Regions from separate parts of the Carnobacterium sp. 17-4 genome, predicted to be linked through region 3. Evidence: a T-box and tRNA genes for the amino acid it is inferred to sense, from the RefSeq annotation. Region 3 holds a T-box; the other regions hold tRNA genes.
The links. A T-box is a leader RNA that pairs with one kind of tRNA and senses whether it is charged. The one in region 3 lies ahead of argS (arginine--tRNA ligase), so its partner is inferred to be a tRNA-Arg.
Positions count from the first base shown of each region.

Region 1 (5,736 bases), 260 kb from region 3:
TGAATAAAAAAGTGATTGACAAGAAAAGTGTGTGAAGGATATAATACAGCTGAGAGATGTATTAACCGATTCATACACTTTTTTATCGGTGGTGTATTAATCGATTAATACATTTGCAAGGAAATGAGATCAAACAGGAGGCTGCCATGAACGTTAATTTTAATAAACGAGATCCGCTTTATGAACAGGTTGTTCGTCATTTTAAAGAAGAAATTGCAGCAGGAAAATTATTACCGGGTCAAGAAATGCCATCTAGACGGGAACTAGCCAGTCAATTAAAAATCAATCCAAACACAGCTCAGCGAGCGTATAAGGAAATGGAGGAACAAGGCTTGATTTATACAGAAAGCAATTCACCAAGCAAAATTACAGAGAATCAAAGTGTTTTGGGAGGCGTTCAAGATGAATTGCTGGGAGAAGCCGTTTCTTCTTTTGTATCTGCGATTCGTCCGATTCAGGTACCACTGGATAAAGTCATAGGGTTGATCAAAGAAAAGTACGTCGATGAATCAGGAGGAGTAAAATGATTGAAGTAAAAGGGATTACGAAAAAATTTGGCCGGAAAAAAGTTTTGAAGGGTATTTCGTTTACAGCTAATAAAGGCGAGATCACATGTATCATCGGCATTAATGGTGTGGGGAAAACGACTATTTTAAATGGAATCATGAATTTAACTCCAATGAATAGCGGTGAGATTCTCATTGACGGAGAGAAGATAAATAAAAAAAGTTATGAAAAAATTACATTTATCCCAGATGCAATGACTATGCTGCCAGGGCTTAGAATTGAACAAGCAATGCAATTCATGCAAGATTTTTATCAATCGTGGAACCAAGGACGTGCAGATGAATTACTAGGATTTTTCAAATTAACAAAAGAGGATAAAATTTCAACCCTTTCTAAGGGAAATACAACTAAAGTGAACTTGATGTTAGGTTTGGCTTTAGACGTTGATTATTTATTAATGGATGAACCTTTTTCAGGAATTGACATTTTTAGCCGCGAACAGATTGCTAATGTGTTTACAAGCCACTTGATTGAAGATCGCGGAGTTATCATAACGACCCATGAAATTAATGATATTGAACATTTGATTGATAAAGTCGTGTTGGTTGATGAAGGAATAGTATTGAGAGAATTTAACGCAGAACAAGTCCGTGAAGAAGAAGGAAAGTCTGTTGTTGATGTTATGAGAGAGGTGTTTCAGCCATGAAAAGTTATTTAAAACTAGTAAATTTTGAATTTAACCGCTGTGCAAAACTGTATTTTTCTTTAATAGGGTTGACTATTGTGTCACAGCTTATTGCAGTTTTTGTGGCATCAAGACAATACTTAGCTCAAATGAATGAAACAGTCTATCAAAATAAAATACCAAAAGCTCAATTTTTAAGTGAAACGGGTGAAATGAGTATGTTTTGGGTTGTGACTAATGTCTGGTTTTACTTGCCTATCCTCATCTGTATTACGGCTGTATTATTTTACAGTTTTTATATCTGGTATGTTGAGTGGATGGGGAAGAATACGTTTATTTATCGGTTATTGATGCTGCCAACATCCCGTATGACTGTCTTTTGGTCTAAACTAACAACAATAGCTTTGATGATTTTTGGATTGGTTTCCATTCAGCTCATTTTATTGCTTGTTGAAAGTCAATTATTAAAACTGTTAGTTACAAGTGATATTCGTTTGGATCTATCTCTGCAACAATTAAGTGAAATATCTTATTATCTTTCTCTTTTTATACCACAATCTTTTCTTTCTTTTATCGTTTATTATGGTACTGGGTTTGTATTGCTTTTCTTAGGATTCACAACTGTATTGTTTGAAAGAAGTTTCCACTTTAAAGGGATAATAATGGGTATAGGCTTTAGTATTGTTTTATTTCTTTTGTTTTTGTCACCTATTATTGCTAAATATATTTTCGGCTTTAATTGGCTTTATCCAGGTGAAATAATTATCACAGAAGTTATTATAGGGTTACTCGTTATTGCATTAAGCAGTTGGATGAGTCACTACTTGTTGAATAAAAAAGTAACGGTCTAAAGAGGAGGCGAAGAATATGAAACGTTATGGAAAATTAATTATCATTGTAGTATTAGTTGTTCTTTCATTTGGAATTTATTACATTCAACCTATTTTTGCGGCAGATACGAGACCGGAATTTACAGTCTCAGCAAAAAATGGCGATAAAACATTAATAGAGAATATGTCTATAGAAGGATACTACCATGTAAGTAACTTTTATGGGATGGGAACAGAAACAGAAATTACTAAAGACGGTACAACTTATTATTCAACTCAGTCTTATCTAAGTCAACTACAAGACAGTGTAAGCGGCAATGAAAAAATGTCTCAATTGCAAAAAGATTATCGAAGTTTCATGCGTGGAAAAGAACCTTATCTAGTCAACTATTTTGAAGATGATTCTATATTAGCGTATGCAGATATAACATTGGATTCCATGTCTGCTATCACTGAAGATTCGGAATTTCTCATTGAAGTATTGGATAAAAAGACAAACGACGTGCTTTCTTTTTCAGTGGATTTCCCCAATGCAACGGACTATTTTTCTGTGTATGTTGAAGACGTTCAAGTTGCCAATAATAAATTAATTGTGGTAACAAATGGTTACTCAATAAATAGCGAAAATGGGCAGGATGAACAGCATTTATATTCAATCGATTTACCAAATGAAAAAATTGAAAAAGACGAAAAAATTCAATTGGATCTAATAGATGAAAAAGACAAACAAATTCAATATGTTGAATTAATGAATGCAGGAAATGATATTGATTCTTCAAAAATTTTGGTTTACCGTGTAACACTTGATGTTCCACAGACAGAAATGGAAATATATGACGAAAATGAAATGACAACTCAACCTGTGTCTGGCTTAATTGGTGTAAACATAGAAACTGGAGAACAGTTTTTAATAGATGTTTCAGATGAATTAGGTAGTCAAGCTTTAGGAAATAGGACAGCTATGGAAAATTCTACTTTGTATTTTTATAAAAAGAACGATACAACGCTGTCTATTTACTCTTATTCCTTAGAGCAAAAAGAATTAGTAGAGGTTGAATCGGTTGAATTAACTGCTGAACAATTAAAAGCGTTAAAAACGGATGTCATTCTACAAGTGAATAATGAAATTGTTTTCTTTGTAGAAAGTTCTAAGGTAACAGATAAAGATATGCAAATTATGGCAATTGACAGTAATTCTGGGGAGCTTGTTTTTGAAGGAGCAATCGAGGGAAAAGTCAATCAACCAGCTAAAAGAGATGAGCTTTATCTAAGCGAAGTTTTATTTCAACAGTAGGTAGCAGAAGACAGTAAAAAAGAAGAACGATATCCTTTCCATGTTTAAAATGGAAGGAAAGTCATTCTTCTTTTTTATTACTATTATTTTTTTGTCAAAATTTTAAACTGTACCAATGTAAGATGATCCTAGAGAGATTTGAACTCCCGACCTAACGTTTAGGAAACGTTTGCTCTATCCACCTGAGCTATAGGACCTTATGAACACAGGCTCTATTTTCTCACAGTTTAAAATAAATGTCTAGGTTTAAAATAAAAGTATAAATTTTTTCAATAATGAACTAAGTTAGTCGTTTTCAATTACAAGATCTGATAGTGGCAATTTAAAAGCACTACGGTCTAAAACAAAGATGTCCGTCAGTTGCTGTGCCGTCTCAGTAGTAGAAGAAGCATAGTTCGTTTCATCCCATTCAACTAAATAACCATAAATTCCATTAGCGATATAGGCGCCAAGAAGTTTTTGTGATTTTAGAGAGTAACGGGCAGTTGGGAAAAAATTTCCGATCAAAAATTGTTTTAAAACAGCAGAGAAATGCAATTGGAAGTTTAGAAAACCGACAGAGTGAATGGCTAAATGAAAAAAATTACGGTGTTCGGAGATGAAAATAAAAAGGGCATCTGATAAAGGCTCGGTTTTTAATTTAGAATAACAGATACCTTGATAGTTATCTTCCAACATGTTTGTTAGTTGTTCTAAAAAGTGATCTTGTATTTCTTTTAAAATATCTTCTTTATACGCATAATGCTTATAAAATGTCCCTCTATTGACACCAGCTTTATTGACAATTTCAGTAATTGAAATTGTTTTAAAATCGCGTTCATTTAATAAGGTAATGAACGTTTCAGATATAGCCTTCTTACTACGCATAATGCGAATATCGACTACTTCTTTTTGTGGCATAAGGTTTCCTCCTGAAATTATGGTAATATTCATTATCTACGTATGAAAACTAACATTTAAACAATAGTTTGTACACTTATTAGTATACAGTAAAACTAGCTGTAAAAGACAAAGCAGTAGAATTAAGAAGTGTACAATTGGTGACATATCAGTAATTTGTCACCAATTGTTCAATAATTTCCTAATGAAAATAGCGATATAGTGCCTAAACAAAAATTCAAACGATTTAAAAGAGAACAGTCGTTAAATGGATAAAAAAAAGTACATGAAAATTAAAAAACGTATGCTATAATAAGTTCGACTAAACAAATTGTTTATTATTTTTGAGGAGTGAGAAAATAAGGATGGGTATAAGGAATCTAGTAAAAAAATGGATTGGAAATCACAATAGGGATATAGTCTCAACAGATGTTGTAGTTTTGGAAGGAATTGAAAACGTTTTTTTAAATAACGATGCAGAAGTGAATCAATCAATAGATTATGAATTTTATTATAATATGATTGAACAAGAAGTTGAATTGACCAGTACCGTTTTATCGTCTCAATATGATGGAGAATTAGCTAGTGATGTCGTAAAAGTAGAAATAGACGGGATTCCGATTTTTATTGAACGGAATGAGTTGGAATTTAAAACGCATCAACTGCCATTAATGCGTTATGTAGGTGAAGAAATTCAGTTTCAACTAATCAGCATAAATGAAAAAGAAGGTTGGATGCTAGGATCAGCAAAAAAAATAAAAGAAAAAGAATTTGAATTACTACATAAAGAATTAAAAAAAGGGAAAATATTCGAAGCTGAATTAACCAAGAACTTGCGTTATGGAGCCTACTTTTTAATTGGAAATACCTCTGTTCAAATGCTCAATAAAGATTTCGCAGAAGACCATACTACAATTGGCGATGTCTTAACTATAGGGGATACAATAAATGTAAGGTTTAATCGTATTACTGAAAATAAAAATTTGAGGGTAGAACCCATTGTAAAATATAAAAATGAAGTTTCTGTTTCTTTAGAGGATATGGAAGCTAATCAAGTTGTGCTAGGAAATGTCAGAAGTATAAAAAAATGGGGTATCTTTGTAAGAATTGCACCAAATTTAGATGCATTGTGTTCTATTCCGACTCATTTAGAAATAAAAGAAGGCGATACAGTGTCCTTCAGGATCACACAAGTTTTAAAAGAAGAGAGACGAGTCCGAGGAAAAATTGTTCGTCTGGTAAAAAAAGATTAACTAAAAAACAGTAGAGATACACAAAAAACGACGTGGCAATTGCCACGTCGTTTTTTGTGTATCTCTAGATTAATTATTATATTAAGCCCAATCACCATTACGGAAAACGGGAACAGTACTACCATCTTTGCGGATACCATCCACATCCATTTTGTCAGAACCAATCATAAAGTCAACATGAACCGTTGAACGATTTAAACCGGCAGCTTTTAATTCTTCTTCCGACATTTCTGTCCCGCCAATCAAACTAAAAGCATAAGCAGAGCCTAAAGCTAAATGGTTTGAGGC
Region 1 covers NC_015391.1:1,637,486-1,643,221, reverse strand. Annotated here, with positions in the region: gene CAR_RS07905 (GntR family transcriptional regulator) at 147-527, shown strand; gene CAR_RS07900 (ATP-binding cassette domain-containing protein) at 524-1,213, shown strand; gene CAR_RS07895 (hypothetical protein) at 1,210-2,043, shown strand; gene CAR_RS07890 (hypothetical protein) at 2,060-3,316, shown strand; tRNA gene CAR_RS07885 (tRNA-Arg) at 3,440-3,513, opposite strand; gene CAR_RS07880 (TetR/AcrR family transcriptional regulator) at 3,602-4,216, opposite strand; gene CAR_RS07875 (S1 RNA-binding domain-containing protein) at 4,561-5,448, shown strand; gene CAR_RS07870 (aminopeptidase) at 5,530-5,736, opposite strand, start outside.
Region 1: it has a tRNA-Arg gene. The T-box ahead of argS (arginine--tRNA ligase) is inferred to sense a tRNA for this amino acid. The anticodon was not compared.

Region 2 (5,736 bases), 980 kb from region 3:
TCATATGAGCCTCAATTGCTTTTGCTTTGGATTTACCACCAGCTACTGCGATCACACTAGCAATATCTGCCAGTTTTCCAGATTGCAAACCAATGCGTGGTATTTTATAGACCACTTCACCAGACTGATTGTAAAATTCTCCAAACGCTTCCCCAACTGCTGCTTTAGTTTCAATCAGAGCTAGAACCTCTTCTTTCATCCCTCTGCGTTCTGCCATAAGCTTAGCGTCTCCGATGCCATATAAAACACAATTCGCATCATCAACCAGCTTAAGTGTTTTTTTTATTCCCGGTTCTTGTAATAGCGGTTTATATGTTTCTACGCTTACTTGTTCCGGAACATAAAGAACACGGTTTTTGCCACCTGTTTTTTGTGCCATTAAAGCACTAATTGAATTAGCTTGAATATCGACTGATTCTCCTAATCCACCTCTGGCAGGAACAAACATTAACTTTCTTTTGCGAGAAAGAGTTTCATTCATTTGATTTGCCGCTTCTGCCATAGTAGTACCACCCATAATAGCAATAATATTATCGCCTTCCGGAAGTAAAAAGTCTAAAGCTTCTACTGCAGCACGACCCATCTCTTCATGTAATTTCGACTGTTCATCTACATCACCAGAAATAATCACACAGTGTTCAATCTCCAAATAAGAAGCGAGTTTTTTCTCTTTCTCTTTCATCCCCAAAAGTTGACCCATTAACTGATCTAATTGGTGGTAAACGGATTCCCCTTTTTCGGTTAGCTCCATTCCCATTTTTGAAGTTTTTATCAGCCCTTGTTTCTTTAAGCCTTCTGATTCTGTACGTAGAACACGTTCTGTAATCCCCATACGATCAGATACAACTCTTCTTCCAACAGGACCCAATAAAAAAACATTGCGCAAAATGTGGTAACGATTCTGCAGTGTATACATGATATCTGGAATGACTTCTTCAATAACAGATAATACATTTTGCATAAGCGACCTCTTCCTACGTTGGTCGCTTTGTGACCGCGTTAGTCGTTCAGCGACCATTGCTACTTAAAAAAACAAGAGAATCAAAATGAAAATCAAACTTTCAGTTTCCTGTACATGTTTTCTTATCATTCAACAGTAGCACTAAAAAAGTGCTATTACCATCTCTCACAACGTTAATTGTACCAGTTATCTATTAATCTTTCAACTATTATGTTTATAAGTTTTCCATTAAAATTGTGTAGAAGATATGTCTTTTTCACAAGCTATTTTTTAAATGCGCGCTTCAATCAAGTTTTTGAGTTCTTGTTGCGTAATATGCTCATCAAAAATTTCTTCACCAATAAACACGGTTGGTACAAATACAACATTTGCTTGGTTCGCCTCTTGGATAATTTCTTGAGCTGCCAATTCATTTGATTGTAAGGTTAATTTTCTTTTCTCAACTACATAAGCAGCTATATCATCAAACGATTCTAAATTTCCCCACTCATCTTGGTGAGCAAAAAAGAAATCGATGTCTTCAAGCGCTTTTTCAGGATTTGAATAATCTAAATAACGGTGCACAATATTCCCTTTTTTTAAACTCGGTTTTTCTTTATCAAAATGCTTAATGATTCGCTGTACTTTCCCAGCAAAAACATATTCGGTTAATACATCTTTTGAATCTTCATACCACATTTTGCAATAAGGGCATTTTAAATTAATAAATTCAATCACTTTAACTGGAGCGTCATCACTTCCAATTTTAATTCCATAAGCGGTATTTACTTTGTCTGCCTTTATGTTACTGATATCCATCAAATATCCTCCCTTTTTCACTTGTTAATTCTATTATACAGATAATATTGGATCAATTAAATGGATTCAACTTATAATCATTTCACTGACTAATAGAGCAAAAAAAAAGAGACTGAAGCGTTGCTCTAATCTCTTTTTTCTTTACTCTTCACTTATATTACTTATCTAAACGAGTCTACACTATTTAGCTTAAAGCTGAGCTGTTTTCCATGATTTCATCAATCAAACCATAAGCTTTTGCATCTTCTGCAGACATATAGTTATCACGATCTGTATCGCGTTTGATTACTTCAATCGGTTGTCCTGTGCGATCTGATAAAATTTTATTCAAGCGTTCACGTGTATTAAGAATGTGACGAGCAGCAATTTCAATTTCAGTAGCTTGCCCTTGAGATCCGCCTGATGGTTGGTGAATCATAATTTCAGCATTCGGTAATGCGTAACGTTTTCCTTTTGTACCAGCTGTCAATAAGAAACTACCCATTGAAGCAGCCATTCCCATTGCTATAGTTTGTACATCTGCTTTAATAAAGTTCATTGTATCAAAAATCGCTAAACCAGCAGTTACACTACCACCTGGAGAATTAATATAAATATAAATATCTTTTTCAGAATCTTGTGCATCTAAAAATAATAGCTGAGCGATTACAGCATTTGCTAGATCATCGTCTACTGGACCACTTAACATGATAATACGGTCTTTTAAAAGACGTGAGTAAATGTCATAGGCACGTTCACCTCTTGATGACTGTTCGATTACTGTAGGGACTAAATTCATAATTTGTTTCCTCCTCAATTATTCGTTTCTTTTATAGTGCAATTAAACGATTCACACTATGAGTTACTAAGTATATTTTACTCCATTGGTCAAAAAAGGTCAATTTTTTTCGTTTGCTAACTTTGAAAAAAAAGTGATTAGAATTTATACTCTAATCACAAAAACAACCTTAAAAACTTTAATACAATTCAATCATTTTCAATAAAATAATTATAACATAAATATTTTATTCAAAAAATCATAAGCTTCTAAAAGGTTATTATCTACTTCATCTTTTATCCACCATAAAAAAATTAATCTTAATAGAGCGATACTCTTTTTATTCCCCTAAAATATCCTTATTCTTTTCTTCAAATTCATCAAGTAATGCACGGGCTTGATTCGTTGTTTCTGTTTCCATCAACTGCACTCTTAAATCACTCGCTCCACGAATACCACGAACATAGATTTTAAAAAAACGACGAAGTGGTCTGAATGCACGGGGTTCATCAACGGTATATTTATCAAAAAGATCTAAGTGCAATCTAAATAAATTCAGCAATTCTTGGCTGCTGTGCTCTTTTGGTTCTTTTTCAAATGCATAAGGGTTATGAAAAACACCACGCCCAATCATAACGCCGTCCACACCATATTCTTCAACAAGTTTCAAACCTGTTTCGCGATCTGGAATGTCTCCATTAATCGTCAAAAGTGTCTGAGGTGCAATTTCATCACGCAATTTTTTTATTTCTGAAATCATTTCCCAGTGCGCATTGCCCTTACTCATTTCTTTTCTTGTCCGTAAATGGATAGAAAGATTAGCAATATCTTGTTCAAAAACGTGTGTCAACCAATCACGCCATTCATCGATATTTGTATAACCCAATCGGGTCTTGACACTTACCGGTAGTCCTCCTGTTTTTGCTGCTTGGATTAAATCTGCAGCAACAGTAGCACGACGAATAAGACCACTACCTTTTCCTTTACCTGCTACATTTGGTACCGGGCAGCCCATATTAATATCGATTCCTTTAAAACCTTGTTCTGCCATACCAATGCTCATTTGGCGGAAGTGTTCTGGTTCGTCTCCCCATATATGAGCTACCATCGGTTGTTCATCTTCAGTAAAGGTTAAACGACCACGTACACTATCGCGCCCTTCTGGATGGCAATAACTAACGGTATTTGTAAACTCTGTAAAAAACACATCTGGTTTACCTGCTGCACTCACTACATGACGAAACACAACATCCGTTACATCTTCCATCGGTGCCAATACAAAAAACGGACGTGGCAAATCTTGCCAAAAATTTTCTTTCATTTTCAATAATCGATCCTTCCATAACGGGCTATTAGCTCATACCTTCACCCAAATTGTATATACACAAACTATATATATATCCGTTCAATAATGATTTTTTAACAGTTGGAATTATACAGCCATTTGTAAAATAAGTCCAACCAATGAAAATTACAAGAGATATTGCAGAACAAATGAGATAGAAAAAAAGATCCAAAAATCGCAAGTATTCCCACGAAATTCGGGTCTGAATTTTACATGTATTCACTTCAATAGTATGTGGTAATTGTACGACACACATTTCAAAGTATTGTTATACCAACATCGTTAGGCACGCTTAAATGCCCCCTGAGGGAATCGAACCCCCATTTCAAGAATCGGAATCTTGCGTGATATCCATTACACTAAGGGGACTGCTATACTCAAACGAACTTGTTTAAGAAGCTATCCTATTTTGACAATCGCCAAAATACCAACTATTACAGTGTAGCCCAGTTATAATGAAAAAACAAGCAGAATTTATAGACTGACCAAGTCTACATTTCTCTCCGAAACGATAAATTTCTTTCATGTCTTTATACATATATTTTTTTAATTGCCTACAACGGATCTTGTATGTTCCTTAGTTCTTAAGTTTTCTGCCATCTCATTCAGCTTGCGCAAACGATGATTGATTCCGGATTTACTAATTGTCCCGCTAGGAATCATTTCTCCTAATTCTTTTAGCGTTACTTCTGGATATTCTAAACGCACAAGTGCGATTTCTCTTAGTTTTGTGGGAATTTTATCTAATCCAATCATCTCATCAATAAATTTAATGCTTTCAATTTGTTTACTTGCCGCATCAATCGTCTTATTTAGATTGGCATTTTCACAATTGACTAAACGATTTACTGAATTCCTCATATCTCTGATGATTCGTACATCTTCAAACTTAAGCATTCCACTTGTTGCGCCAATTAAAGCTAAAAAATCCGCAATTTTTTCTGCTTCTTTCAAATAAGTAATATACCCATTTCGTCTTTCTAATGTACGAGCGTTCATATCGAATTGATTCATCATTTGACAAATATCATCATTATGTTCCTCATAACTCGAATGAATTTCAAGATGATAACGACTTGTTTCTGGATTATTCACGGATCCTCCTGCTAAAAAAGAGCCTCGTAAATACGATTTTACTTTTTGAGTATTCATCATTACTTCGTCTGAAACATGGCTATGAAAAGACATTCCCTCCATAATAGATAAATCTGAGAGAACCTCTTTCGTTCCGTGTTTTAACCGTACAATATACACATTGTTTTTCTTTAATTTCATTTTCCGCCGAACCAACAATTCACTTTCAACATCAAAATGATCTTTCAACAACACATAGATTCTTCTTGCAATAGCTGCATTTTCAGTTTGTACGTTTAAAATAAATTTTTTATCAACTAAGCCAACCGTTCCATTCATGCGAATTAACGCAGCTAACTCAGCTTTAGCGTGCTCCCTATGAACTTCTAATTGAGTCAATTCTTTTTTTACTTCTGAGGCATAAGACATGGAGTAACCCCCTTTCTATTATTTATTCCTTTATTTAGTAATTATTTCTTTTTTCTAATCGTCTATTATCAAAAGCTATTTTAAATAATTCATCCACAACTTTTGTTCCATTATGAAAGACTCCTTGGTCTCTTAATTCAAGGAAATCATCCGATATAATAGAAGGAACTTCCTCAGCTAATCCTTTAAAATCATGGGCTACTTGTACTAAGTACTCATTATAGCGTTCGGTATCCATATAGTTTTCCGGAACTTCACCGATATTAACCAAAACCGTATCAATGAATTTTTTTCCTAAGTGTTGATGCAACACACATATGTGATCAGCATCCGTAAAATTTTCGGTTTCGCCAAGCTGAGTCATGATATTGC
Region 2 covers NC_015391.1:402,815-408,550, reverse strand. Annotated here, with positions in the region: gene CAR_RS02025 (sugar-binding transcriptional regulator) at 1-961, opposite strand, end outside; gene CAR_RS02020 (thioredoxin domain-containing protein) at 1,232-1,759, opposite strand; gene clpP (ATP-dependent Clp endopeptidase proteolytic subunit ClpP) at 1,944-2,537, opposite strand; gene CAR_RS02010 (tRNA dihydrouridine synthase) at 2,857-3,837, opposite strand; tRNA gene CAR_RS02005 (tRNA-Arg) at 4,159-4,230, opposite strand; gene whiA (DNA-binding protein WhiA) at 4,408-5,364, opposite strand; gene CAR_RS01995 (gluconeogenesis factor YvcK family protein) at 5,399-5,736, opposite strand, start outside.
Region 2: it has a tRNA-Arg gene. The T-box ahead of argS (arginine--tRNA ligase) is inferred to sense a tRNA for this amino acid. The anticodon was not compared.

Region 3 (5,736 bases):
AAAATTTTAAACCGTACTTCATCCGTTTCAACGGGTTGTTTTAAAGTTGTGATCAAATCTGAGAAGTCTTTTCCTTCTTTTTTCAAATTCGCATCGGCCATTAATATTTTTGCAACTAAGTATGCACCATCATCTAAAAAATAATTTTCTTGGAGTGCAGCATGTCCGCTTGTTTCAATAGCCAAGCTGGTTGTTACACCTTCTTTATTCAATTGAATCGCACGATTGATTACATTCCGATACCCTGTAATGTAACGGTCTTGTTTGCCTCCTAAAGACGTGATAAACGTTTTTAGATGTTCTGAAGTAGCTGAACTTGTCACAATTGTCGTACTTGGGTTTTCTTTTATCAAAATAGCTGAAATAACAGCAATTAAATTGTTTCGATTCAGCGTGTCACCTTTACGGTCAACTAAGGCTGAACGATCTACATCTGTATCAAAAATAACGCCCATATCTGCTTTATATTGCAGAACAGCTTCTTGAATACTCTTCATCGCTTCTTTATTATCAGGATTTGGAATATGATTAGGAAAATGACCATCTGGATCTAAATATTGGCTGCCACTGATATCAGCACCTAACGGAACCAGTACTTTCTCAGCAAAAAAACCTCCAGCTCCATTTCCTGCATCCACAACAATATGACGACCGGTTAACGGTTTTTCATAATGATCTTTATCATTGATTCCTATTCGAATTTTAGTTACCAAATCTTTCGCATAATCATTCAGCAAGGGAGCTTCTGAAACTTTTCCTTGATTGTTTTCCCAAGTAACATTTTCCCAATCTGCCTGTTGCAGAATAAAGTCGATATCTTCGTGTTCCGCTCCACCGTCTTTTGTGAAAAATTTTAATCCATTGTATTCAAATGGCAAATGACTAGCCGTTATCATAACGGCACCATCACATTTGTATGAGTCATATTGCGTAGACATAAACATTGCAGGTGTGGTAGAAAGTCCTACATCTACAACATCTATTCCTGCGTTATTCAGCCCTTCTATGAAGACTGCTTTAATCCGATCAGCTGACAACCGGCTGTCATGACCTACAGAAACGGTCACTGGCTTCTTTTCATCCTCTATAGCTAATTGCTTTACTTCTTTTAGCCATACAGCATATCCATAAGCAATTTTTTCAATGTTTTCATTTGTTAATGTTATATCATGGTCTGACGTTTTTATGGCTATCCCACGAATGTCAGATCCATTTTGCAACGAAGCTAAATTAAATTCAGACTCCATAATCGATCCACTCCCTATGAAATTTTAAAGATTACGCTTCGATCCATCTTTTTAAATACTCATGCATTTTTTTAGCTTCTTCTTCATCTTTTGAAATAATTAAACAAGTGTCATTGCCGCCTACAGTACCAACCATTTCTGGAAAATCAATGGCATCTAACAATGCAGCCACCACATGCGCATTACCCGGTATAGTCATCAATACATTCGTAAACTGTACTTGGGTCAATCGAATCACAACATCTCCTAATGTAGATTGTAACTTTTCTTCATTAGACATTCGATTGTTTTGGAATATCGTATACTTAACGTTACCATTGGATGACGTTGTTTTTACTAAATGCATTTCTTTGATATCTCTTGAAATGGTTGCTTGTGTAGCCTCAACCCCTTCTTGTTTGAGATAATGCAACAACTCTTCTTGTGTAGCAATATCGTGATTTGTGATAATTTGTTTGATTGCTAATTGTCGATTTGATTTTTTCATACTGCAAGGCCTCCTTCTAATTTAACGATTCTTCTTTTGTAGTATACCAAACAATTGATGTATACGCTTATATTTTACGATATTTTTACAAAAAGGTGAATAAAAATTCTATTCTCCAAAAAGATTGGTATTCTCTTAGACAATTTGCTATAATAAATAAAGTTCAACTATATCTGCTCTATGATGAAGAGAGTACTGTTAAGAAACATTTCAAGCGAGTTGGGGCGGTGTAAGCCAACAATGTAAACTTTCAGGAACCGCACTTCGGAGAGAATAAAGCTGGTTTAAAATACAGTTCGCCTGTATCCATCAGCTCATTCGGTTTTGTTTGCCGTTATCTAAAAACAAGTGGTTTCGTCAACGGACGAAGCAACAAGAGTGGTACCGCGGGAAAACCTCGTCTCTTTTTTGATTAGCATAGAATCAAAAATAGGCGTTTTTTTTATGTCTAAAATACTAAATTCTGATCGTCAAAAGGCGTTCATCTAGGAGGAAAAAGAATGGATTATAAATTAGGTGTTGCACAAGCTTTAAAAGAGCAAATTGGTGATGCATTACCAATTGAAAAAATTGTCAGCTTATTAGAAAACCCGAAATCTGCAGAACATGGTGATATTGCGTTCCCAGCCTTTGCTTTAGCAAAAGCTTTTCGTAAAGCGCCACAACAAATTGCAACTGATTTAGGAGAAACGGTTAATTCGCCTATTGTTGAAAAAATTGAGGTTGTTGGACCCTATCTAAACTTCTTTTTAAACAAAAAGGAAGTTAGTTCTGCCGTATTAAAAGAAATTCTAGAAAAAGGTCCTCACTATGGCGATGCTGAGATTGGTGGAAACAGAAATGTTCCCATTGATATGTCATCACCCAACATTGCCAAACCCATTTCAATGGGCCACTTACGCTCAACCGTTATCGGAAATTCTTTAGCAAATATCCTAACAAAAGTAGGCTTTAATCCCATTAAAATCAATCACCTTGGTGACTGGGGAACTCAATTTGGGAAATTGATTGTCGGTTATAAACTTTGGGGCAGCGAAGAAGCTGTAAAAAATGATCCGATTGTCGAACTTTTACGCTTATATGTAAAATTCCATGAAGAAGCAGAAGAAAAACCTGAATTAGATGACGAAGCTCGCGAATGGTTCAAAAAATTAGAAGATGGCGATCAAGAAGCTCAACGACTATGGAAATGGTTCCGTGAAGAGTCACTTAAAGAATTTAACCATGTCTACGAACGCCTAGATATTACTTTTGATTCTTTTGATGGTGAAGCTTTCTATAACGACAAAATGCAAGAAGTTATGGACTTACTGGAAGAAAAAAATGTATTATCCGTGAATGACGGTGCTACTATCGTTGATTTAGAAAAATACAACTTAAATCCAGCATTAATCAAAAAATCTGATGGAGCAACGTTATACATTACGCGTGATTTAGCTGCAGCCATCTATCGTAAACGTACGTATGATTTCGCAATGTCTTTATACGCTGTCGGTAATGAACAAAGCCACCACTTCAAACAATTAAAAGCTGTGTTAAAAGAGATGGGTTATGACTGGGCAGACGATATGCACCACATTCCATTTGGTTTGATTACACAAGGCGGCAAAAAATTGTCTACTCGTAAAGGAAAAATCGTTTTACTTGAAGAAGTTTTAGATGACGCTGTTGCTTCTGCACTTGAACAAATTGAAGAAAAAAATACAGATTTGCCAAATAAAGAAATCATTGCTGATCAAGTTGGTATTGGTGCTGTTGTCTTCCATGATTTAAAAAATGATCGCTTAAATAATTTTGACTTTACTATTGAAGAAGTTGTTCGTTTTGAAGGAGAAACGGGTCCTTATGTACAATACACAAGAGCTCGCGCAATGAGTATCATAAGAAAATCAGGGATTGCTGGAATCGATACAACTGCTGACTATCCTTTAGATGATGCTTATAGCTGGGAAATTATCAAATTGCTAGAAAGCTACCCAGATGATGTTCAACGTGCCTATGAAAAATTTGAACCTTCTGTTATCGCTAAACACGCTATTCATTTAGCTCAAGCGTTCAATAAATACTATGCAAACAGTAAAGTACTTGCTGACGATGCTCAAAAACCTGCTCGTTTAGCACTTGTTCAATCTGTTGCAACAATTCTAAAAGAAGATTTAAGATTATTAGGTGTTCAAGCACCTGATCAAATGTAATAAACAACAAAAGGGATTAAGACATTTTATTTTGTCTTAATCCCTTTTTGTTATCTATTTTTTTAATCTTCATCCATCCAAGAGTTCGTCAATGTAATCTTTTGAGAAAATTGTTTGTTGAATTCTCTTTTAATAAAGCGATTTTTATTCCGTTCTTCGTACCCATTGCAGATAAATAATTCTTCTTCAGTTTCAGGTTCGATTAGAGGCACGATTGCTTTATTTTTATCGGTTTTAAATGCCACAAATGTTAAAAAGGCTGTGACCGCTAAATATTGTTCTCCAGTAAGTAAATTTTCTCCAATAACTTTACAAAAAACTTCTACAGATGATTTTCCAACACCTGAAACATAGGCTTCAATAGTAATAGCATCATTTCGTTGAATTGGATGCAGAAAATCTACTGAATCCGTTGAAGCTGTTACGGATTGTGTACGAGCATGTCTGGTCACGGCTATCGAAGCTGCAACATCCAGCATGCTCATAAGTTCTCCTCCAAATAATGTTCCGTGATTGTTTAATTGATTTGGGAAGATACTATGAGTTTGAACCACTAATGATTCGCGACATCTTTTTACAAGTCTTTTTTCATTCATACTTAAACAGATCCATTCTCTAATAATAATGCGATTCCTTGACCGCCACCAATACAAGCTGATGCAATGGCATATTTTTTTTCAGGGTGGTTTTTAAATTCATAACAAAGTGAAGTAATGATACGTGCCCCAGACATTCCTAAAGGATGACCTAACGCTACAGCTCCACCATTTGGATTCAATCGTTTGTACAGTTTTGAACCGGGTTCAATTCCTAATTCTTTCATACAACCCAGTATTTGAGCGGAAAAAGCTTCATTAATTTCTAAAATATCGATATCTTCAAGTGTCAAATTATTCTGTGCCAAAACTTTATTGATTGCATAAACAGGACCTAATCCCATTACATTTGGGTCACACCCAGCTACTGCAAAATCAACGATTTTAGCCATTACATCTAATCCGCGCTCTTTTGCAACAGAAGCTTTAGTGAAAATTTCAAAAGCTGCCCCATCATTTAATCCAGAAGCATTCCCAGCAGTGATTGTACCCTTACCATCTTTACGGAAAGCAGGTTTTAATCTAGCTAAGCTCTCCATATTTGTTCCTGGTCTCGGATGTTCATCTGCATCAATGACAGTTATACTGCCTTTGCGCCCTTTTACTTCAACCGGAATGATCTCTTGAGCAAGACGCCCACTTTCAATTGCTTGAGCAGCTTTGCGTTGACTATCCATTGCATAAGTATCTTGTTCTTCTCTAGTAATTGTATACATTTCAGCAATTTTTTCTGCAGTGTCTCCCATGTGATGAACTTCAGGGTATTGAGCGTTGGGTTGAGCATGCATATGAAGTGCTAAGTTTGCATCAATAATATTAAAGTTTCCAGCTTTAAAGCCTTCCCATCTCGATTCGAGTGGCAAATAATATTCTGAGCGAGACAAACTTTCAACTCCTCCAGCTGCAATGAAATTAACATCCATCGTCATCAATTCTTGAACTGCTGAAATAGCAGACTGAATGCCCGAACCACAAATGCGATTTACCGTCATTCCCGTCGATTGATGTCTCAAGCCAGCCTTCAACCCTATTACGCGTCCAATATTGCTTTCCTCTTGTGTTCCCATTGCTTGACCAGCAATGACTTCATCTATCTCTTCACTCGTTAAGCCAGCTCGTTTAATAGCCTCTTTGAGCGCAACCGCTCCCAGTTCTCCTGTAGGAACCGTTTTTACCCCTCCTAAATAAGCACCAATTGGTGTACGCGCTGC
Region 3 covers NC_015391.1:1,381,736-1,387,471, forward strand. Annotated here, with positions in the region: gene CAR_RS06680 (phosphoglucomutase) at 1-1,247, opposite strand, end outside; gene argR (arginine repressor) at 1,279-1,734, opposite strand; T-box leader at 1,906-2,142, shown strand; gene argS (arginine--tRNA ligase) at 2,235-3,929, shown strand; gene CAR_RS06695 (acyl-CoA thioesterase) at 3,992-4,525, opposite strand; gene CAR_RS06700 (thiolase family protein) at 4,528-5,736, opposite strand, start outside.